One region of the Arthrobacter sp. MW3 TE3886 genome, then DNA from elsewhere that is predicted to be linked to it. Evidence: riboswitches for the same ligand, from Rfam matches in the RefSeq annotation. Region 1 holds a riboswitch; each other region holds the start of a gene.
What was found. Region 1 has a riboswitch for thiamine pyrophosphate ahead of thiO (glycine oxidase ThiO). Riboswitches for the same ligand answer to the same signal wherever they lie in the genome.
Positions count from the first base shown of each region.

Region 2: linked by a shared signal. The riboswitch ahead of thiC (phosphomethylpyrimidine synthase ThiC) and the one ahead of thiO (glycine oxidase ThiO) in region 1 are both predicted to bind thiamine pyrophosphate.
Region 3: linked by a shared signal. The riboswitch ahead of ABH915_RS14295 (bifunctional hydroxymethylpyrimidine kinase/phosphomethylpyrimidine kinase) and the one ahead of thiO (glycine oxidase ThiO) in region 1 are both predicted to bind thiamine pyrophosphate.

Region 1 covers NZ_JBGCAN010000001.1:3,653,566-3,661,374, forward strand. The annotation lists gene ABH915_RS16550 (DUF222 domain-containing protein) at 1-1,033, shown strand, start outside; gene ABH915_RS16555 (thiazole synthase) at 1,832-2,656, opposite strand; gene thiS (sulfur carrier protein ThiS) at 2,662-2,898, opposite strand; gene thiO (glycine oxidase ThiO) at 2,895-4,295, opposite strand; TPP riboswitch at 4,289-4,409, opposite strand; gene thiE (thiamine phosphate synthase) at 4,436-5,131, shown strand; gene ABH915_RS16575 (ferritin-like fold-containing protein) at 5,169-5,843, opposite strand; gene ABH915_RS16580 (RNB domain-containing ribonuclease) at 5,882-7,375, shown strand; gene ABH915_RS16585 (DEAD/DEAH box helicase) at 7,726-7,809, shown strand, end outside.
Region 2 covers NZ_JBGCAN010000001.1:3,247,068-3,254,876, reverse strand. The annotation lists gene ABH915_RS14855 (glucose-6-phosphate dehydrogenase) at 176-1,564, opposite strand; gene ffh (signal recognition particle protein) at 1,717-3,300, shown strand; gene ABH915_RS14845 (alpha/beta fold hydrolase) at 3,372-4,106, shown strand; gene thiC (phosphomethylpyrimidine synthase ThiC) at 4,103-5,953, opposite strand; TPP riboswitch at 5,949-6,056, opposite strand; gene ABH915_RS14835 (GNAT family N-acetyltransferase) at 6,132-6,632, shown strand; gene ABH915_RS14830 (amidohydrolase family protein) at 6,636-7,718, shown strand; gene ABH915_RS14825 (VOC family protein) at 7,801-7,809, shown strand, end outside.
Region 3 covers NZ_JBGCAN010000001.1:3,139,141-3,146,949, reverse strand. The annotation lists gene ABH915_RS14300 (Rne/Rng family ribonuclease) at 1-2,626, shown strand, start outside; TPP riboswitch at 2,775-2,872, shown strand; gene ABH915_RS14295 (bifunctional hydroxymethylpyrimidine kinase/phosphomethylpyrimidine kinase) at 2,909-4,501, shown strand; gene rplU (50S ribosomal protein L21) at 4,903-5,211, shown strand; gene rpmA (50S ribosomal protein L27) at 5,273-5,536, shown strand; gene obgE (GTPase ObgE) at 5,654-7,243, shown strand; gene proB (glutamate 5-kinase) at 7,233-7,809, shown strand, end outside.

The sequences.
Region 1 (7,809 bases):
GGCGATGGAGCACGCCCTGACCCGCACCGCGGCCGAGAACGACGCCGACTTCCTTGCCCGGGTCAGCCGCAGCTGGGCCGAGGCGCTGGACCAGGACGGCGCCGAACCCTCCGAGGAACTGCTCCGCCAGCTCCAGGGCGCCTTCCTCCGCAAATCCCGCCACGGCCTGCAGCACCTGGAAATCTTCGCCACGGCGGACCAGTTCGAACACCTGATCACCGTGATGAACACCGCCACCAACCCCCGCACCGGCGAGGGCACCGCCTCCGGCCACACGGCACAGGCCGGACCGGGCGAGGCGGGCGAGGACGGGGCGGCGGCGGATGCGCCCTGCGCGGCTGATGAGCCCGCCACCGCGGAAGAGGACCCCTCGCTGCCGTCCCTGGACCTCCGCTCCCGGCCGCAACGGCTGCTCGACGGGCTGGTCGGCGCCTGCAAGGCGGCACTGGCAACCGGCGGGCTGCCCGCCGCAGGCGGGCTCCGGCCCCAGGTCATGGCCACCATCGACTACCGCGACCTGCTCACCCGGCTCCAGGACTCCTCCGGCGCCACAGCAGGCGCCCCGCGCCTCGGACCCCGCTCCCCGCACAGCACAGGGGCGCCGCAGCAGACCGGCTCGCTGCTGTTCACCGGCCCCGTCACCGCCGGCACCATCCGCAAAATCGCCTGCGACGCCGACATCATCCCCGTCCTCCTCGGCGGGAAGGGCCAGGTCCTGGACATCGGCCGCGCCTCCCGGGTCTTCCCGCCGCACATCCGCAAGGCCATCACCGCCCGGGACCGCGGCTGCGCCTTCCCGCAATGCACCATCCCCGCACCCTGGTGCGAGGCCCACCACATCACCTACTGGTCCCGCGGCGGAACCACCGGAACCGGGAACGGAACCCTGCTCTGCTCCCATCACCACCACGTGATCCACAAGGAACACTGGAACATCCAGATGCGGACCGGCATCCCCTGGTTCATCCCACCACCCCACCTCGACCCCGCCCAGACACCCCGCCGGAACAGATACTTCCGTCCCGACCAGTAGCGCCCGCGGCGCCTACGGGCAGTCCCGCCAGGCCTACGGGCAGTCCCGCCGACGCCTCACCGCCACCACCGCGCGCAATATTGCGGGCGGCTCCGACATCTTCCACGTCGTCCTCGGCGGCGAGGGACAGGGAACGGTGGCTATTTCTCAGGGAATCTTGGGCCGAAGACTCACGATTGCAAGGCAGTTAGGGCTGCGGGTACGTTGTGACTTGAACGACACAATCATGTGGAACCTGGGACGCCGCTATTAGGTGGCGCTCAAGTGTGGATATGAGCCACGCGAGTACTCTTCCAAGAAGGGTTTCGCCCGATGGCAACCTGCACCAAGATCACCTATCCCACTCTCTGGCATGCGAACCGCACGCTCCAGGAAATCATCCGCAAGGGCTCGTCCTCTGGTGGCAAGTTGCCCGCGAGCGTATACCCATGCCAGGACTGCAAGGGATGGCACCTGACCTCGAAAAGGGCAGCTGGAACGGCAAAGAAGTGGCAACTCCATTCTTCGTGAAAGTGGCTCCAGCGCGCTAACGGGACCCTGCCTTACTCGCACCACCACTTGATCCACAAGGACAGCGAACCATCCGGACGCGGACCGACGGCATACCTGGTTCATCCCGCCGCACGTCGCCCCGGCCGGGCCTACGCGTGATCGCGCCGACGCGTCATCAAGAGAGCCGACGCGTCATCAAGAGAGCCGACGCGTCATCAAGAGAGCCGACGCGTCATCAAGAGAATGGTGATCAGATTGTCCGGCCCGTGGGACCAGACCAGTCCCCGGGGGCTTCAAAGCACGGCTTTAGAGGAACTCGGCCCGGCCTTCCATCGCCGAAGACGCCAGTGCATGCTCACGCCGCGGGATCCTGCCGGCCATTTTTGCCAGCCTGCCGGCGATGACGGCATGTTTGAAGGCCTCGCCCATGAGCACGGGATTCTGCGCCCGGGTCACGGCCGTCGCCAGCAGCACTGCGTCGCAGCCGAGTTCCATCGCCAGGGCCGCGTCCGAGGCTGTGCCGATCCCGGCATCCAGCACCACTGGCACGGACGCGCGCGAGACGATCAGCTCGATGTTGTGCGGGTTCAGGATGCCCAGTCCGGTACCGATCGGGGCTCCCAGCGGCATCACGGCCGCCGCGCCGAGGTTTTCGAGTCGGAGGGCAAGCACGGGGTCGTCGTTCGTGTAGGCAAAGACCTTGAAGCCGCGGGCCACAAGCTGTTCGGTTGCGTCCACGAGTTCGACGGCGTCCGGCAGCAACGTGTGCTCGTCGGCAATGACTTCGAGCTTGACCCAGTCCGTTTCCAAGGCCTCCCGGGCCAGCTCGGCGGTGAGGACCGCATCCTTGGCGGTGAAGCAGCCTGCCGTGTTGGGCAGCACCCGGATCTGGTGGTCCTCGAGCAGCTGGAACAGCGATCCCGTCTCCGCCGGCGAATAGCGGCGCATCGCCACCGTGGTCAGCTCCGTCCCGGACGCCACCAGTGCCGCCCCGAGCCCGTCCAGGCTCGGCGCACCGCCGGTTCCCATAATGAGGCGGGAGCCGAGCCTCACGCCGTCGACCACGAACGGATCGGCCACTGGACCGGTCACGGGCACGGCCTGGGTTCCTGCGAACGTCGTCTCGTTCATGCTGGTCATCCTCCCTGGACTGCCGTGACAAGTTCGACGTCGTCGCCGTCGGCGAGCGCCGTGGCGTGCCACTGGCTGCGCGGTACCACTTCGGCATTGCGGGCCACGGCGACACCGAGCTTCCGCCCGTCGGCAGCGCGGCCGTCGGGGCCGATGCTCCTGCCCGTGAGCTGGCTGACGAGTGTGGAGACGGAGGCGCCGTCGGCGACACTCTGCTCCGTTCCGTTGAGTCGGATGTTCATGCTGCTTCCTTATTGGGGCTGTCCCCGGACGTATCCGGGATTCGGGAAAAACGATCGGGACGGAACCCGGACCAGCGCGGGTCCGGCGTGAAGTCCATGAGTTGCCGGCACACGGCCGCAGCGGCAGGGGTCAGCAGGACGCCGTGCCGGAAGAATCCTGTGGCGATGATGAGCCCGGGGACGTCCCCGCCGTCCGGTCGTGCGACCCGCCCCAGCAGCGGGGCGTTGTCCGGTGTTCCGGGCCTGGCCCGCGCCGTGGCTTCCAGCAGCTCCAGCTCGGCGACCGCGGGCACCAGCTGCTGGGCATCCCGCAGCAGCTGGTAGATGCCGCCGGCCGAAACCGCGTGTGGGTCCGACGGTCCGTCTTCGCGCTGGGTGGCCCCGATCACGACGGTGCCGTCCTGGCGGGGGACGATGTACACCGGGACGCCGCGCACCATGCCCCGCACGGTGGCCGTGAGCAGCGGCTGCAGATGCGGGGGCACGCGAAGCCGGAGGATGTCGCCGTAGACGGGGCGCAGCGGCAGCGCCAGTCCTGCGGGCAACTCCTCGAGGGCGGCGGCGCCGAGCCCGTTGGCGACCACGGTTTCCGCAGCCCGCACGGAACCGCCGCCGGCCAGCCGCACACCCGCCACCTGTCCGTCCTGCCACAGCAGGCCTGCCGCGCGCTGGCGGACGAAGCTGCCGCCTTCCGCACCGATTACGCCGGCGAGCCGGGCGATCAGCAGGCGGGGGTCCACCTGGTGGTCGGCCGGGATGTCGAAGGCGCACGAGATGCCGGGGCTCAGCAGGGGCTCCCGGGTGCGTGCCTCGCGCAGTGTCAGTGGTTCCACGCTGAGGCCGCTGGCCTGCTGGACTTGCCGCAAGTCCGCGAGCGCGCGCCGGTCCGCCGCGTCGGCCCCCACCGCCAGGGTCGGCGTCGTTAAGTAGCCGGTACCTGCCCGGGACTCGGTGCCGGCGGCACCGGCGTCGATCGCCGCAGCGAATCCTGGCCATAACCGGGAGGCCTCAAGCATCAGTTCCAGGAGCTGTTCCTCCTGGTAGTGCAGCTCACTCACGGGGGCCAGCATGCCGGCCGCGGCCCAGCTGGCTCCGCTGCCGGGAGCATCATCGATCAGGACCACGGAACGGCCCGCGCGGATGGCCTCGAACGCTATGCCATGGCCGATCACCCCGCCGCCGATCACGGCCACATCGGCACTGAGATCCCCCGCCTCGACCGCGTCGGCGGTGAAGTCGTCGGCACTGAGATCCCCCGCCTCGACCGCGTCGGCGGTGAAGTCGTCGGCACTGGTATCCCCCGGGACGGTTCCCTCTGCGGTACCGGGCCCTGTGTCACAAACCCGGGCGGCGGCGTCATCTGCGGCTTCGGCTGCGCAGCCTGCTCGTGTGCCCATGAAAAATTCCTTCCCTACGCCGGTACTAGCCGGATCAGGTCAAGCGGTCGGCTCTGACGCCCTCTCAGCCGGGCAGCGGTGACATGGCTGCTGCGGGCTCCCGCGGTATGCGCCCAGTTTAGAGGAACTAGGCTGGTCTCATGAGCCAGGACCCCCTCCACACCACCGCCCGCCTCTACCTCTGCACCGACGCCCGCAGGGACCGCGGCGATTTCGAGGACTTCGTCGACGCCGCCTTCGCCGGCGGCGTGGACATCATCCAGTTGCGCGACAAGTCGCTCGAGGCCTCCGAGGAACTGGAACTGCTGGAGGTCCTGCACACCGCAGCGCTGCGGCACGGGCGGCTGTGGGCCGTCAACGACCGGGCGGACATCGCCTCCCTGTCCGGGGCTCCGGTGTTCCATGTCGGCCAGAAGGACATTTCGCTCGACGCCGCCCGCGGCTTCCTGGGCAAGGATGCCGTGATCGGCCTGTCCACCCACAGCCCGAAGCAGGTGGACGCCGCCATTGCTGCCGCGCCCGGCCGCAAAGGGCTCGACTATTTCTGCGTGGGCCCCGTGTGGGCGACGCCCACCAAGCCCGGACGCGCCGCCGTCGGCCTCGACCTGGTGCGCTACGCCGCGCAGGCGGTCGGCGGGGCGGACGCGGAGGGAACGGGCAAAGTCAACGAAAGCCTGCTGCCGTGGTTCGCGATCGGCGGGATCGACCTCAGCAACGTGGAACGGGTAGTCGACGCCGGTGCCCGGCGGATCGTCGTGGTCCGGGCGATCACCGACGCCACCGATCCCGCCCACGCCGCCGCAGCCTTGCTCGCGGCGCTGGACGCCGCGTCCTAGGCAGGTTCGCGGCCTGTAATGCCGGCCGGCACGGAAACTAACCGGTCAGACCCAGCTCCGTCATCCGTCGCGCGTGGTTCGCTGCGAGCTCGGCCGCCAGGCCGTTGACCAGCGCCCGGGCGCCGGCGTCGTCCAGCCCCGATAGCCCGCCGAGGAACGCGTGCTCAGCGCTGACGCGCTGGGCGTGGTTCAGGACCTCCCCCAGCAGGCGCCTGGCCCACAACGCCAGGCGCGACGCCAGCCGGGGGTCATCAGCCAGGGCCGCTTTGAGGCGCTCCTGCAGCACGGCTGTGGACTCCCCGGTGGAGCGGACCTGCCCGATCAGCTTCCGGGTCGCGGTGTCGACGTACCGGCCGACGACGCCGTAAAAGTCCGCGGCGACCGTGTCGATCACGTAGGCCTTCATGAGGGCTTCGTACCAGTCCGACGGGCGCGTGCGTTCGTGGAAGTGGTCCACCGAAGGCTGGAACGGGAGCATGGCGGCTTCCGTGTCCAGGCCCATGTGCTCGAGCCGTGCCCGGACGAGTTCGTAATGCTGGAACTCGACCACCGCCATCCTGCCCAGCACCGCACGGTCATGCAGCGTGGGCGAATACCGGGCACTCGAGGACAGCCGTTCGAAGGCGGAAAGCTCGCCGTACGCCAAGACTCCCAGCAGGTCGGCAATGAAGCTGTTGTAGAGGGCCGGATCGTCCGCAGTTGCGCTCATCATCCAAGACTAATAGCGGAAATCGGGCTACCCTGATTTTCGTGTCCCATCATCGCCTGACCCCCAGTGTCCACGAGCAGCAGAACCAGCTTGCCGGGGCCCTCAAGGCGTTGCGCACCACGCTGGAACTGCCCGGCCCGTTCCCCGAAGATGTGCTGCGCGACGCGGAGGCGGCAGTGGCCGAGCACAAGCTCCCGGACCTTGACCTCACGCATGTCGAGTTCGTGACCATCGATCCGGCGTCGTCCACCGACCTGGACCAGGCCCTGTTTATCGAACGGAGCGACGGCGGCTACAAGGTCTTCTATGCCATCGCCGACGTCCCCTCTTTTGTCGCCCCGGGCGGGGCGCTCGACGCCGAGACCCGGCGCCGCGGCCAGACCTTCTACACCCCGGACGGCCGGATTCCGCTGCATCCGGAGATCATCAGCGAGGCCGCCGGCAGCCTGCTCGCCGGGCAGCTGTGCGCTGCTTTCGTCTGGGAGTTCGAGCTCGACGCCGCGGCAGAGGTCGCCTCGGTCCTCGTGCGCCGGGCACAGGTCCGCAGCCGCGCGAAGCTCAACTACAAAGGCGTGCAGGCCGAGCTCGACGCCGGCACCGCGGCGCCCGTGCTGCAGCTGCTGAAAGAAGTAGGCATCAAACGGGTGGAACTGGAACGCCTGCGCGGCGGCGCGAGCCTGAACATGCCGGAACAGGAGATCCAGCAGCTGCCCGACGGCGGCTACCGGATCGTGGCGGCACCGCCGCTGCCGGTGGAGGACTGGAACGCCCAGATTTCACTCATGACCGGGATGGCCGCCGCCGCGCTCATGCTCCAGGGCAAGGTCGGCATCCTGCGCACCATGCCCGCCCCGGACGAGGCCTCGCTGCGCCACTTCCACCGGCAGACCCACGCCCTCGGCAAGCCCTGGGACGGGGAAATGCGCTACGGCGAGTACCTGCGGACCCTTGACCCGACGGACCCCCGGCAGCTGGCCATTGTGCATTCGGCCGGGATGCTCTTCCGCGGCGCCGGGTACACGCCCTTCGACGGCACGGTGCCCGACGCCGCCGTCCAGTCCGCCATCGGCGCCGCCTACGCCCATTCCACGGCACCGTTGCGGCGGCTGGTCGACCGCTTCGTGCTGGTGATCTGCGAAGCCCTGAGCAACGGCACTGAAGTTCCTGCCTGGGCCCGGGAAGCACTGCCGTCCCTCCCGGCCATCATGGGCACTTCGGACCAGCTGGCCGCGAAACTGGAGCGGCTGTCGCTGGACACCGTGGAGGCGGCGCTGCTCGTCAACCACATCGGCCAGGAATTCGACGCCGTCGTCATCTCCGGTCCCAAGCCGGCAAAGAGCATCAACGGCACCAGCAACGGGAATGGCGGGAAGACCAACGGCAACGGAAACGGCCCGTCCGGGATCGTCCAGATCGCCGAGCCCGCCGTGACCGCACGTTGCCCCGGCGAACTGGAACCGGGCACCAAAGTCCGGGTCCGGGTGGTGTCCTCGGACATCGCCACGCGGGAAATCCAGTTGGAGCTCGTGGGCTGACGGTCCCCTGCAGGTCCGTTGACGGCCCGCTGGCTGTCCGCAGCCGGCACGCTCGCGGCGGCCTCCCGAGGCGCAATCACCCGCCCAGTCGAGGATCCGCGCCTTGTACAGCTAGACTGAAGAGGTAGAAATGGATGCCCGGTCGTTGATTTCCATGATTTTCGAATTCAACAAGCCCGCCCCTACGCGATCTTGAGATACACCCGCTGGTCCCCAGTGCCAGCATTTAGATAGCCCGCGATCGGCTTCCACTGGAATTGCTTGCGCGCCTGAGCGTGCTCCGGAACGGCCACCATGGCCGGCCCCGTTGAGCAAGCAGCGCAGCCCAAAATGAATAAGGAAACTCCCCTGTGAGTGAATTGCACACGCACCAGCTTCTGACCGATGAGTCCGGCACGGAGACCATCGAGCCCGAAGAGACCATCATCTCGGAC
Region 2 (7,809 bases), 410 kb from region 1:
TGACCGGGAGACGGACACGGCACTGACACAGCACTGACACAGCGGGCCGGATACCTGGGAAGGTATCCGGCCCGTTGTGTCGTCTCCGGGTGCGGCCTGGTCGCATCTGCACGGGGGCTCGGGCTCAGGCGCCCGCGCCCTGCGCCGGATCTGCGCGGGCGCTGCTGCGACGGAACTAGGCCGGCCAGCCCTCCGGCCCCGGTGTCCCGGCCGGATATTCCTCCAGCGGGACATGACCGGCGGTCCAGGATTTCAGCACCGGCGCCAGGATGCGCCAGCAGTCCTCGGCCGTGTCCGCCCGCACCGAGAGCAGCGGATCGCCGGTCAGCACGCCCTCGAGCACTTCACCGTAGGGGAGGAGCTCGGAGGCGCTCAGTTCGGCCCGCAGTGTGGTCCGGTCCAGGCTCAGGACATTGCCGGGGCCGTTCACGTCGACGTCGAACTGCAGCGTGTCCGGGCCAAAGCCGATCCGCAGCTGGTTGGGGGCGTCCACACCGGTGAACCCCTTGGGAAGGTGCGGCACCGGCCGGAAGGTCACCACAGCCTCCTTGCGTTTTTGGCCCAGTGCCTTGCCTGAGCGCAGGATGAACGGCACGCCCTGCCAGCGCCAGTTGTCGATCCCCACCTGCACCTCGGCGAGGGTTTCGGTGCCCCTGGACGCGTCCACGCCCTCCTCCCGGGCATAGTCCGGAATGTCCCGGCCGTTGATCGAACCCGCCGTGTACCGGGCCCGGCGGCTGCTTTGGCGGTAGGGGGCCTTGATGCTGCTGGCCCGCAGCACGGTGGCCACGGCATCGCGAAGGTCGCGTTCGTCCACGGATGCCGGCGGCTCGATCGCCATGAGGGCCATGATCTGCAGCAGGTGGCTCTGGATCATGTCGCGGAGCGCTCCGGCGCCGTCGTAGTAGCGGGCGCGGCCTTCGAGGGCCAGGTCCTCGTCGAATATGATCTCGACCTTTTCGATGTTTTGCCGGTTCCACACCGGCTCCAGGAACGTGTTCGCGAAGCGCAGGCCAAGGATGTTCAGGACCGTTGCCTTGCCGAGGAAGTGGTCCACGCGGTGGATGTGGTCCTCCGGGACCAGCGCGGCCAGCGTCGTGTTCAGGTGCCGCGCCGACTGCTCGTCGGAACCGAACGGCTTCTCCATGACCAGCCGGGTGCCGGCGGGCACGTCCGCCGGCGCCAGGGCCTCGCAGGCGAGCTGGCTGACGCGCGGCGGCAGGGCGAAGTAGACGCCCACGGGCCCCTCCAGCTGCGCCAGCAGCCCGGCGAGCTGGCCCTCGGCGGTCACGTCGAGCTGGTGGTACGTGCTCTCCTGGCGGACCCGCTTGAGCTCGCGCCTGCCGCGGGCGTCGGCCGTGGAGCCCTCGTCCGCGAACGACTCCTCGATCCGGCCAAGCCACTGCTCCGGCGTCCAGGGGTCCGATCCCGCTCCCGCCAGGGTGAGGCCGTCGGCGCGGCCCCGGGCCACCAGGCGGGCAAGCCCCGGTAGCAGGAGCCTTCCGGTGAGATCGCCGGAAGCGCCCAGAATGAGCAGGGTTTTTACAGTTGTTTGGCTGGTCACCTACGCCAGCATGCCATCTTGAAGGCGCATCTTGGTACCCTAGATAGTCGAGTCCTGTTGTCGAGGCGGTTCGTCCAGGCGAATACCAGTCGCGACGCTGGCGTGCCGCACCGGCCGCCACCTGTAGATCCACTGAAAGAAGTGCACGGCGCGTGTTCAATTCACTCTCTGACCGGTTGACAGCAACCTTCAAGAATCTGCGTGGCAAGGGCCGCCTGACCGAGGCGGACGTTGACGCCACAGTCCGCGAGATCCGGCGTGCCCTCCTGGACGCCGACGTCGCCGTGCCCGTGGTCCGGGAGTTCACCGGCCGCGTGCGCGAGCGTGCCCTCGGCGCCGAGGTCTCCGGGGCGCTGAACCCGAGCCAGCAGATCGTGAAGATCGTCAACGAGGAACTCGTCGAGATCCTCGGTGGCGAGACCCGCCGGATCCGCCTGGCCAAGACCGGACCCACCATCATCATGCTGGCCGGTCTCCAAGGCGCCGGCAAGACCACCCTGGCCGGCAAGCTGTCCAAGTGGCTCAAGTCCCAGGGCCACAGCCCGATGCTGGTGGCCTGTGACCTCCAGCGCCCCAACGCCGTCACCCAGCTGCAGGTGGTCGGCCAGCGCGCCGGCGTGCCCGTCTTTGCCCCGCACCCGGGCGCCACGTCAACCGAATTGGACCACCCGGCCGGCGACCCTGTCGCCGTTGCCCGCGCCGGCGTCGAGGAAGCCAAGCGCACCCTCCACGACGTCGTGATCGTGGACACCGCCGGCCGTCTCGGCGTCGACGCCGACATGATGGAGCAGGCGCGCCAGATCCGCCGCGCGATCGTGCCGAACGAAGTCCTGTTCGTGATCGACTCCATGATCGGCCAGGACGCCGTCAACACGGCCCTGGCCTTCGACGAGGGCGTCAACTTCACCGGCATCGTGCTCTCCAAGCTCGACGGCGACGCCCGCGGCGGTGCCGCGCTCTCCGTCGCGTCGGTGACCGGCAAACCGGTCATGTTCGCCTCCACCGGCGAAGGCGTGGACGACTTCGAGCTCTTCCACCCGGACCGCATGGCCTCGCGCATCCTGGACATGGGTGACGTTCTCACCCTGATCGAGCAGGCCGAGAAGTCTTGGGACAAGGATGAAGCCGCCCGGATGGCGAAGAAGTTCGCCGACCAGGAAGACTTCACCCTCGATGACTTCCTCGCCCAGATGCAGCAGATCCGCAACATGGGCTCCATGAAGAAAATGCTCATGATGATGCCCGGTGCGCAGAACATCCGCCAGCAGCTGGAGCAGTTCGACGAGCGCGAGATCGACCGCGTCGAGGCCATTGTCCGCTCGATGACCCCGCACGAGCGCGTGGCTCCGAAGATCATTAACGGCTCCCGCCGGGCCCGTATTGCCCGCGGTTCCGGCGTGCACGTCTCCGAGGTCAACGGACTGCTGGAACGCTTTGCCCAGGCCCAGAAGATGATGAAGAAGATGGCCGCCGGCGGCGGGATGCCCGGCATGCCGGGGATGCCGGGCATGGGCGGCGGGGCTCGCAAGGGCGCCAAGCCCGCGCCCAAGAAGAAGGCCCGCTCCGGCAACCCGGCCAAGGCGGCGCAGGAACTGCGCGACGCCGAGGCCAGGCGTGCCGCCGGTCCGAAGGCCCTGCCCACCGGAGCGTCGTTCGGCCAGCAGGGCGGCGACTTCGACCCGTCCCAGCTGAACCTGCCCAAGGGCTTCGACAAGTTCCTCGGCGGCAGCAAGTAGCCGCAGGTGCTGACGGCCGCCGGCACTGTGTCGCCGGCGGCATCAGCACTGAAGTGCCATAGGGTTAGACAATGTTCAAGCAGCGCGTAGTCTTCGTCCACGGGGACGGCAGCTTCGGCGCCGCCGCGTGGCCAAAACAGCACGGAATGGCGCTGGACTACGACGCCCTGTTCCTGCGGCGGCACGGGTTTGACGCCGTCGCCGAACCGCTCGAATCCAACTTCGCCGCCGACGCCGCCATCGTGCTCGCATCGCTGGCCGACGACGGCCGCGGCGAGGCCGGCGGCCACGTGGTGGCCCACTCGCAGGGCGCGATCGCCGCGATGATGGCCGCCGTCGAGCGGCCCGACCTCGTCCAGTCGCTGACCCTGGTGGAACCTGCCTGCTTGTCCCTGACCGCGGAACTCCCGGCCACCGCCGCGCACCGGGCCCTCATGCAGCCGCTCTTCGACGTCCGGCACAACCTCAGCGACGACGACTTCCAGCGGGAGTTCATCCGCCGCGCGTTCGCGGCGGACGCCCCCGGGGCCACGACGCCGGAGGCCCTCCGGGCGGCGCGCCGGCTCCGCCTGCAGGCGCCGCCTTGGGAAGCCCCGCTGCAGATCGTGCCGGGCGTGCCGACCCTGGTCCTGACCGGCGGCTGGGAACCGCTGTACGAGGAAATCGCCGGCTACCTGCGCGAGACCGGCGCCCTGCACCGCACCGCCCCGGGAGGGCACCGGCCCCAGGATTCAGCCGAAGGGGACCGGGCCATCCGCTCCTACATCGCCGAGGTCAGCCGGCGCCAGCACGCCCGGGCCTCCTAGGAAGCTGCGGGCCCTCCCACCGAGGGCTGCGGCAGGTAGACCTTGCCGCCCGAGGCGAGGAACTCGTTGCTCTTCGCCCGCATTCCGGCCGCCCTCTCTGAAAGGGCGGCCTGCTGTTCCGCCGAACCAGGATCCGCCGAAGCGGAGTCCGCCACACCATAGTTGCCGGTGCCGTATTCGTCCCGGATGTCCTGGCTGATCCGCATGGAGCAGAACTTCGGACCGCACATCGAGCAGAAGTGGGCCGTCTTGGCCGGCTCGGCGGGAAGCGTCTCATCGTGGAAGGCCTCTGCCGTCACCGGGTCCAGGGACAGCGCGAACTGGTCCCGCCAGCGGAACTCGAACCTTGCCTTGGACAGGGCATCGTCGCGTTCGTGCGCGCCGGGGTGGCCCTTGGCGAGGTCCGCGGCATGGGCCGCGATCTTGTAGGTGATTACGCCCGTCTTCACGTCGTCCTTGTTCGGCAGCCCGAGGTGTTCCTTGGGCGTGACGTAGCAGAGCATGGCGGTGCCGTAGCGGGCGATCTCGGTGGCGCCGATCGCCGAGGTGATGTGGTCATATCCCGGTGCGATATCCGTGACCAGCGGCCCGAGTGTGTAGAACGGGGCGCCCTTGCAGAGTTCCTGCTGGCGCTCCACGTTTTCCCGGACGAGGTGGAAGGGCACATGCCCGGGACCCTCCACCATGACCTGCACATCGAATTCCCAGGCCCGCTGCGTGAGCTCAGCCAGGGTGTCCAGTTCGGCGAACTGTGCCGCGTCGTTGGCATCCGCCGTCGCGCCCGGCCGCAGCCCGTCGCCCAGGGAGAAGGCGACGTCGTACCGCGCGAAGATCTCGCACAGCTCGTCGAAGTGGGTGTACAGGAAGTTCTCCCGATGGTGCGCCAGGCACCAGCCGGCCATGATGGAACCGCCCCGGGACACGATGCCGGTGACCCGGTTGGCCGTCAGGGGCACATACCGCAGCAGGACCCCGGCGTGGATGGTCATGTAGTCCACGCCCTGCTCGCACTGCTCGATCACGGTGTCCCGGAAGATCTCCCAGGTCAGGGCGTTCGCCTCGCCGTTGACCTTCTCCAGCGCCTGGTAGATCGGGACCGTGCCGATGGGGACGGGGGAGTTGCGGATGATCCACTCGCGCGTGGTGTGGATGTCGTCCCCGGTGGAGAGGTCCATGACGGTGTCCGCGCCCCACTGCGTGGCCCACTGGAGTTTGTCGACCTCCTCTGCGATGGAGCTGGTCACGGCGGAATTGCCGATATTGGCGTTGATTTTCACCAGGAACGCCTTGCCGATGATCATCGGCTCGGATTCGGGGTGGTTGACGTTGTTGGGAATGATCGCCCGGCCCGCGGCCACCTCGCTGCGCACCAGCTCCACATCGCAGTTCTCGCGCAGCGCGACGAACCGCATTTCCTGGGTGATGACACCGTCCCGGGCGTACCGCATCTGCGTGACGGTCCTGCCCTCAACGGCCCGGCGCGGCACCGGCCGGCCGCCCCGCCACTCGGCCGACGCCGCACCCCGGCGCACCGCCGACTTGCCGTCGTCGAGCAGCTCCCGTTCCCTGCCGGCGTAGGGTTCGGTGTCCGCCCTGGCCTCAATCCAGGGCGTGCGGAACGGCTCCAGCCCGCGGACCGGATCGCTGCCTGGTCCTGCCGTGCGGTACACCCGGAACGGCGGGTTCCGGACGCCACCCGGCGAGGGTTCCAGGGCGATTTCGGTCACCGGGACACGGATGCCGTGGTCCGGGTCCGTGGTAAAGGCCAGCGAGTGGGACTTCAGCGACTGTGTGGGGGCCGCAGGCTGGTTGTGGACAGGGCTGTGCTGTGTCAGTTGGGTGTTCACGGAAATACTCACTTCCTTCGCCGGCATTACCCGGACAGGTTCAACGGTCGCAGGCTGCGTCAGCCCGATCTCAGCCCCTGCAGGGGCACCCGTGTGGTCGTAGACGAAGCTACCACGCGCCTCCGGCCGGCCGTCGAGTGTGACGCGGACGGTAGGACCGCGTTGTTAGCGTGGCACTGTGACCCCGCCCAAGGCCGTGCCCCGCATCAGGATGGCGGCGCCGGAAGATATCCAAGCGCTGCCGGCTATCGAGGCCGCGGCAGACGGCGTCCTGATAAAGGAACTGGGGAACCGGGCGCTCCCGGCTCCGGAGTTGACGACACCGGTCGAGCCGCTGTTCATACTGGTCGCCGGAACTCCGCCCGTAGGCTTTGCCCGCGTTGACGCACTCGGCGGCCAGGCCCATCTGGAGCAACTCTCCGTGCAGCCGGACTTCGGCAGGCGGGGGATCGGACGGTCCCTGGTGGAGGCGGCCCTCGACGCTGCCCGGAGTCGTGGCTATCCCTGGATGACGCTTTGCACTTTCGCAGCCGTTCCGTTCAATGCCCCGTTTTACGCGAGCTGCGGGTTCGAGGAAGTCGCCCGGCCGGGGCCCGCGCTGGCTGCCCTGCGGATCCACGAAGCGCAGCTGGGACTCGATGATCTGGGCGCGAGGATTGTCATGCGGATTAGGCTTTAGGCCATGACCAGCATCATCGAGTTCAGCGGCCCCATCCTCACGGCGGCGGACCAGGTCCGCCACGGGCTGTGGTCGGTGGAGGGCCGGTTGACCTTCCACCGGCCCGCGGCCGCGCCGGAGCTCGTGCTCGACGGCTGGGTCATTCCCGGCCTCGTGGACGCGCACTGCCACATCGGCCTCGGCCCGGGCGGGGACGTTACCGAGGACACCGCGGAATCCCAGGCCCTGGCGGACCGCAACGCCGGGACGCTGCTGGTCCGTGACGCCGGCGCCGTCCACGACACCCGCTGGCTCCAGCAACGCGCGGACCTTCCCCGGATCCTCCGCTCCGGCCGGCACCTCGCCAGGACCCGGCGCTACCTGCCGGGCCTGGCCGTCGAGGTCGAGCCGGAGGATCTTGTCGAGGCCGTGCGGAAGCAGGCCCGCGCGGGCGACGGCTGGGTCAAGCTCGTGGGGGACTGGATCGACCGCGACGCCGGCGATCTCGCCGCCAGCTTTCCCGCCAGGACGGTCAAGGACGCCGTGCAGGCCGCCCATGATGAGGGGGCCCGCGTCACCGCCCACTGCTTCGCCGAGGACACCCTCGATGACATGCTCGATGCCGGGATCGACTGCATCGAGCACGCCACCGGGCTGTTGCCGCGGCATCTGCCGCGCTTCCTCGAACAGGGCGTCCCGATCGTGCCCACCCTGATCAACATCGCCACGTTCCCGGACATCGCGGCCCGGGCGGAGGCCAAGTTCCCCCGCTACGCCGCCCACATGCGCTCGCTGTGGGAGCGGCGGGCGGAGCGGATCCTCGAAGCCCACGAGGCCGGGGTGGCGATCTACGCCGGTACCGACGCCGGCAGCGTGATCAGCCACGGCAGGATCGTCGACGAGATCCAGGCCCTGCACGCCGCCGGCCTTCCCGCCGCGGCCGCCCTCGACGCCGCGGCCTGGTCCGCGCGGACCTGGCTCGGCGCTGAGTCCATCGGTGAAGGGGCCAGCGCCGATGTCCTGCTCTGCGCCGAGGATCCGCGGAGCAATCCGGCCACGCTCAGGGAACTAAAGCACATTGTGCTTCGGGGTCATCCCATCCGGTAGGAATAAATTGAAGCTTCAAGTAATTTAGTCTTATGCAAGGGTCACCGAAAGCCGGTGGCTACAGAATCCACGGAGCGTTGCAATGACCGCA
Region 3 (7,809 bases), 510 kb from region 1:
AGAGCCGGAAGCCCGTCCCGAGGAGAGCCCGGCCGCGTCGCTGTTCATGGAACCGGGTGCCCTCACTTCCGTGATCTTCCAGGCCCCGGACCTGAGCACCGTGGTGCGTCAGGCCCCCGTTGCCGCGGCAGCAGCTGAGTCCGAGGACGAAGAAGGCGACGAGGACGAGGACGCCGGCAACCGCCGACGGCGCCGCAGCCGCGGCCGGCGCGGCCGCACCCGCACCTCTGCCGAGTCCGACACCGAGACCGAAGGCACCGAAGAAGAGGGCGATGAAGGCTCCGAGGTGATCCTCGAAGACGGTGTGACCTCCCGCCGCCGCCGCCGTCGCCGTCGCGGTGACCAGGACCTGGAGCTGACCGGCGGGGAAGGCGACGATCCGCCCAACACGGTGACCCGCGTCCGTGCGCCGCGGGCGATGGCCGAGGCGCCGGTCAACAACCGCGTCACGTCCGTCAAGGGCTCCACCCGCCTGGAAGCCAAGAAGCAGCGCCGCCGCGAATCCCGCGACACCGGCCGCCGCCGCACCGTCATCACCGAGGCCGAGTTCCTGGCCCGCCGCGAATCCGTGGACCGCCAGATGATCGTCCGCCAGCGCGACGACAGAATCCAGATCGGTGTCCTCGAAGACGGCGTCCTCGCCGAGCACTTCGTGTCCAAGACCCAGCAGGATTCCCTGATCGGCAACGTGTACCTGGGCAAGGTCCAGAACGTGCTGCCCTCCATGGAAGCCGCTTTCGTGGACATCGGCCGCGGCCGCAACGCCGTGCTCTACGCCGGTGAAGTGAACTGGGAGTCCGTCAACCTCGAGGGCAAGCAGCGCCGGATCGAGAACGCGCTGAAGTCCGGCGACTCCGTGCTCGTCCAGGTCACCAAGGACCCGGTCGGCCACAAGGGCGCCCGCCTCACGAGCCAGATTTCGCTGCCCGGCCGGTACCTCGTGTACGTGCCCGGCGGTTCCATGACCGGCATCTCCCGCAAGCTGCCCGACGTCGAACGCAACCGCCTCAAGCGGATCCTCAAGGACCGCCTGCCCGAGGACGCGGGCGTCATTGTCCGCACCGCGGCCGAGGGTGCGTCCGAGGAAGAGCTGACCCACGACATCAACCGCCTCCGCGCGCAGTGGGAAGGCATCGAGAGCCAGTCGACGTCCACCAAGATCCTCGCCCCCGAGCTGCTCTACGGCGAACCTGACCTGACCATCAAGGTGGTCCGGGACGTCTTCAACGAGGACTTCTCCAAGCTGATCGTCTCCGGCGAGGAAGCCTGGGACACCATCGAGGCCTACGTCACCTACGTCGCACCGGACCTCGTGGGCCGGCTCGAGAAGTGGACCAAGGACACGGACATCTTCGCGGCCTGGCGCATCGACGAGCAGATCCACAAGGCCCTGGACCGGAAGGTCTTCCTGCCCTCTGGCGGTTCGCTCGTGATCGACCGCACCGAAGCCATGACCGTGGTGGACGTCAACACCGGCAAGTTCACCGGCTCCGGCGGCAACCTCGAGGAAACCGTCACCAAAAACAACCTGGAAGCGGCCGAAGAAGTCGTCCGGCAGCTGCGCCTGCGCGATATCGGCGGCATCATCGTGATCGACTTCATCGACATGGTGCTCGAATCCAACCGCGACCTCGTGCTGCGCCGCATGGTGGAGTGCCTGGGCCGGGACCGGACCAAGCACCAGGTGGCCGAGGTGACCTCGCTGGGCCTCGTGCAGATGACCCGCAAGCGGATGGGCACCGGGCTGCTGGAAGTCTTCGGCGAGCAGTGCGAAACGTGTGCGGGCCGCGGCATCGTCACCCACGACGAGCCGGTGGAGCACCGCCGCGCCAACACGGTCGCCGCGGAGCACTATGTGCCGCGTACCGAGGCGCAGCCTGCTGCCCGCACGGAACGCAAGAGCCGTCGCCGCGGCAGGGGAGGCCAGGGCGCTGAGACCGCGCCGGCCGCACCCGCACCCGTCCACGCCGAGCCCACCGAGGCCGAACGCCACGCCAAGGCCGAAGCCACCCGTGCCGCGCTGGCCAACATCGCTGCCGCGGCGCACGCCGCGCACCTGCACGACGGGGAGGCAGCCGCAGCCAGCGACGCCGGGGCCCGCCAGGCCGCCGTCGACGCCGTCACACAGCTCGCAGCCGCCGACGAGGCAGCGGGGCGTCCCGCAACGGTTCTGACGTTTGGCGGCGAGCAGGTGGCCCTGCCCTTTGTCGAGCACGCCGAGGACGCGCCGTCACCTGCCCTGACCCTGGACCTGCTGACCGAGGCCTTCGCCAACCTGGGCGAGGCCGAGGCCGGCAAGCAGGACCAGGCCGCCGGCCAGGCAGCGGCTGTTGCCGCCCCGGAAGCCACGGCGCCCGAGGTGCCGTCGGCCGTCCGCGCTGCGGAGGCGCCGGCGTCACGCACAGCCGACACCACGCGCGGCCGCCGCGGGCGCCGCAACCGGAGTGCAAGCCGGGCCCAGGGTGCAGCCAACGAAACCTCCGTGGAACACCGCGAGGCAACCCGGCCGGCCGCGGTCGGATCGGTTCACGAGGCCAAGGCTCCCGCTGCGGCCAGGCCTGCGTCCGTCCCGGCCGGCAACGAGCCGATCATCCTCGGCGTCGGCGTGCCGGCGTCGGAGCTGTAGTCCTCCGCGACTGACCACATCCCCGACCGGTCACCCTTTCGACTGGTCGGGCTGCGGGTCCGGGTCCAAGCGGGCGTAACATACGTCCGCCCAGGCCCGGGCCCGCCCGTGCGTTAACGGGTCCGCCGGGTGGCAGCGGCTAGGCTGGAACACTGACACGGGGTGCCGGGCATCGGGCCGGCTGAGATCCAGACCCGTTGAACCTGTCCGGTTAGCACCGGCGAAGGGATGTCTGCCTTGTCCGCGAGATCGAATCCGTCCGAGTTCCTGCCCAGCGAGTTTCTGCCGGCCAATTTTCTGCACAGCGAGTCTCTGCCGGCGCCGCCGCGCATTCCCCGCGTGCTGGCCATCGCCGGCTCCGATCCCTCCGGCGGAGCCGGAATCCAGGCCGACCTGAAGAGCATCGCGGCGAACGGCGGCTACGGCATGGCCGCCATCACCGCCCTGACAGCGCAGAACACCCAGGGCGTGCGCGCCGTCCACGTCCCCCCGGCAGCGTTCCTCACGGCGCAGCTGGACGCCATCAGCGACGACATCGGCATCGACGCGGTCAAGATCGGCATGCTCGGTGACGCCGCCGTGATCGACGCCGTCCGCGGCTGGCTGGAAAAGGTGCGCCCCGCCGTCGTCGTCCTGGACCCGGTGATGGTCGCCACCAGCGGTGACCGGCTCCTGCAGGAATCGGCCGAGGCCGCCCTGCAGGCCCTCCTGCCGCTGGCGGACCTCATCACGCCCAACCTCGCCGAACTCGCCATCCTGCTCAAGGAACCCGTCGCGGCCGACTGGGCCGAGGCCCTGGCTCAGGGCAAGCGGCTGGCCGCCCTGACCGGCACCACCGTCCTGGTTAAGGGCGGACACCTCCAGGGAAGCGAGCCCGGAGACGCCGACGCCGCCGCAGGCAACGACGCCGCCGCCGGCTGCCCGGATGCGCTGGTCAACACCGGTGGCCTGCTCGGCCAGGAAACCGTGGTCGTACCGGGGGAGCGGATCGCCACACGCAACAGCCACGGCACCGGGTGCTCGCTGTCCTCGGCCATGGCCACCGTGCAGGCCCGGGTGGGGGACTGGGAAGCGGCGCTGCGGGAAGTCAAGCCGTGGCTGCTGGGCGCGCTCCGCGAAGCCTCGGTCCTGGACGTCGGCACCGGCAACGGGCCGGTCCACCACTTCCACCACCTGCAGCAACTCACCGACGGACAATGCCGCCCGGCCGGACACGGTCCGGCAGCGGGGGAGTTCGCCGCAGCCCTGCGCGCAGGAGCCACCGGCGATCTTGAAGCCATCTACGCCCTGGACTTCGTCCGCGGACTGGCCGACGGGTCCTTGCCCGAGCACGAGTTCGCGTACTACCTCGCCCAGGACGCCATCTACCTCAACGGCTACTCCCGGGTCCTGGCCCGGGCCGCCGCGATTGCCCCCACCGAGGCCGAGCAGCTGTTCTGGGCCCGCTCGGCGCAGACCTGCCTGGAAGTCGAATCCGAGCTGCACCGTTCCTGGCTCAGCACCCGCCCCACGGACTCCACCCTGGGCCCGGTCACGAAATCGTATGTGGACCACCTGCTGGCCGCCTCGGTCTCCGGCAGCTACGGGGTCCTGGTGGCGGCGGCACTGCCGTGCTTCTGGCTCTACGCCGAGGTCGGTTCCACGCTGCACCGGGAATTCCTGGCCGGCGGCGCCCCCGGGGAGCATCCCTACGCCGACTGGCTGAAGACCTACGCCGATGAGGACTTCGCCGCCGCGACCCGGCAGGCCATCGCGTACACGGACACGGCGGCCAGGCGGGCATCGGAGAGCGAACGGGAGGCCATGGCCCTGGCGTTCCGGCAGTCATCGCGCTACGAAGTGGACTTCTTCGACGCGCCGCGGCTGTACGCCTGACACGAGCTGGCCCGGACTACCGGTACGATGGTGGGGCACGGTTCCGGAAGTCGTTGCGGCAACACAGCTCAGGATGGTCAAGATCCCGGTCAAGAACGTTGGCAGGGTCTTGCATCAGGAGGTTGTGGCGCCTATCACGGACTACCCGCCGGAACCAGCCTCATTTGCGGCCGAAGGCAAAATTAGCGTATTCTAGATCTTCGGTGCTTACGCCAACACTTGGGTTATGACCCTGAGAACAGTCCGCTTGGAATTCCAAATGGATTTGTTCCGGGGATAGCTCATGGGTTCCCCCGGGGAATCCACCGGCGTTGAGGCACAGCGTGAGCCGGTCCAAACAATTTGGCCCCTGGTTCCGCACGCAAATCTAGTAATAAACGTCGAGAGAAGTGAGTTCCCCAGTGGTGTACGCGATTGTCCGCGCAGGCGGCCGCCAAGAGAAGGTTTCCGTTGGAGACTTCGTTACCCTGAACCGCGTCCCCGGTGGAGCCGGCAGCACCTTTGAGTTGCCCGCACTGCTCCTGGTGGACGGTGACAAAGTCACGTCTGCTGCTGCGGACCTGGCCAAGGTAACGGTTACGGCTGAGATCCTCGAAGACCTCCGTGGTCCGAAGATCGTCATCCAGAAGTTCAAGAACAAGACCGGTTACAAGAAGCGTCAGGGCCACCGTCAGGAACTGACCAAGGTCAAGATCACCGGTATCAAGTAACTCTTCGTTACTGTTCAGGTTCCAGCAGATTCCCCAGAATTTTTGAAGGCAGGCATTTCAAATGGCACATAAAAAAGGCGCGAGTTCCACTCGCAACGGTCGTGACTCCAACGCCCAGTACCTCGGCGTCAAGCGCTTCGGTGGCCAGGTAGTTTCCGCAGGCGAGATCATCGTCCGCCAGCGCGGCACCCACTTCCACCCGGGCGCCGGCGTAGGCCGCGGCGGGGACGACACCCTGTTCGCCCTGACCCCCGGTGCTGTCGAGTTCGGCACCCGCCGTGGTCGCCGCGTTGTGAACATCGTGGCTGCTGCAGCTGCAGAGTAACCATAAGTTCTAAATCGGTGGGGCGGGCCATTAGGTCCGCTCCACCGGTGTTTTAACCGCATTACAATCATCTTGGGCCTCTTTGGGGGTCCGGGGAACAGCACTGAGGAGATCCACGTGGCGAGCTTTGTAGACCGGGTAGTACTGCACGTATCCGGCGGTACCGGCGGCCACGGCTGTGTCTCCGTCCACCGCGAGAAGTTCAAGCCCCTCGGCGGTCCCGACGGCGGCAACGGCGGCAACGGCGGCGACGTCATCCTGCGCGTGGACCCCCAGACCACCACCTTGCTCGACTACCACCACGCGCCCCACCGGCACGCCACCAACGGCGGCCCCGGCATGGGCGACTGGCGCGGCGGCAAGAACGGCGAAACCCTGATCCTTCCGGTCCCGGTGGGCACCGTGGTGAAGTCCAAGTCCGGCGAAGTCATCGCCGACCTCGTGGCCGAAGGCGACGAATACATCGCCGCCGCCGGCGGCATTGGCGGCCTCGGCAACGCCTCATTGTCCTCCCAGAAGCGCCGCGCGCCCGGCTTCGCGCTGCTCGGTATCGAAGGCGAATCCAGCGACGTTGTCCTGGAACTGAAGTCCATCGCCGACATCGCCCTTGTCGGCTTCCCCTCCGCTGGCAAGTCCAGCCTGATCGCCGCCATGTCCGCCGCCCGGCCCAAGATCGCGGACTATCCCTTCACCACCCTCATCCCCAACTTGGGCGTCGTCCAGGCCGGCGAGGTCCGCTTCACCATTGCCGACGTCCCCGGCCTGATCGAGGGCGCCAGCGAGGGCAAGGGCCTCGGCCACCACTTCCTGCGCCACGTCGAGCGGTGCGCCGCCCTGGTGCATGTGCTGGACTGCGGCACGCTCGAATCGGACCGCGATCCGCTCTCCGACCTCGCCATCATCGAGGCCGAGCTGGAGAAATACGCCGTGGACATGAGCTACAGCGGGTCCGACGGCGAAGTCGTTCCACTGAACCACCGCCCCCGCCTCGTGGCCCTGAACAAGGTCGACCTGCCGGACGGCAAGGACATGGCCGAGTTCGTCCGCCCTGAGCTCGAATCCCGGGGCTACAAGGTCTTCGAAATCTCGGCGACGAGCCACGAAGGCCTCCGCCAGCTCGGCTTCGCCATGGCCGAAATCGTCAAGGCCGCCCGCGACGCCGTCGCCGCGACCCCGCCGAAGGTGCACGCCCCGGTGCTGCGCCCCCGCGCCGTCAACGAGACCGGCTTCACGATCCGCCGCGAAGAAAAGAACCTCGAGCCGCTCTTCCGCGTCCTGGGCGACAAGCCCGTGCGCTGGGTCAAGCAGACCGACTTCACCAACGAGGAAGCGATCGGCTACCTCGCCGACCGCCTGGCCAAGCTCGGCGTTGAAAATGAACTGTTCAAGCAGGGCGCCAAACCGGGCGACATGGTGGTCATCGGCGAGGACGACGGCGTCGTCTTCGACTGGGAACCGACCATGATGGCCGGTGCCGAGCTGCTCGCCTCGCCGCGCGGCACCGACGTGCGCTTCGCCGACATCGGCGACCGCCCGACGCGTGGCCAGAAGCGCGACGAACAGCAGGAACGCCGCGACGCCAAGGCCGCCGCCCGCGCCGAACTCGAAGCCGAACGCAAGGCCGGCATCTGGACCGAATCCGTCAGCGGCCGCCGCGCGCGGCAGCCGCTCAAGGAGAGTGGACTGGGCGAAGCCGATGACGAGTAAGACCGTCGTCGAGCACCGGTCCCAGCCGCTCAAGGCCCAGACCATCGACGCCCCGGACCGCACTGTGCTGTCCGGAGCGCGCCGGATTGTCGTCAAGGTCGGCTCGTCCTCGCTGACCTCCATCAAGGGCGGGATCTCCGAAGAGGCCCTGACCGGGCTCGCCGACGCCCTGGCGCACAAGCGCAACGCGGGCGCGGAGATCATCCTCGTGTCCTCCGGCGCGATCGCCGCCGGCCTCGCCCCGCTCGGCCTCGAGAAGCGCCCCCGCGACCTCGCCACCCAGCAGGCCGCGGCCAGCGTAGGCCAGGGCCTGCTCATGGCCCGCTACACCCACGCCTTTGGCGCGCACGGGGTCACCGTCAGCCAGGTGCTGCTGACCGCGGACGACTTCATGCGCCGCAGCCAGCACACCAACGCGTTCCGCGCGCTGGACCGGCTGCTGAACCTCGGCGTTGTCCCGGTGGTCAACGAAAACGACACCGTAGCCACCCACGAGATCCGCTTTGGCGACAACGACCGCCTGGCGGCGCTGGTGGCACACCTGGTCCGCGCCGACGCGCTCGTGC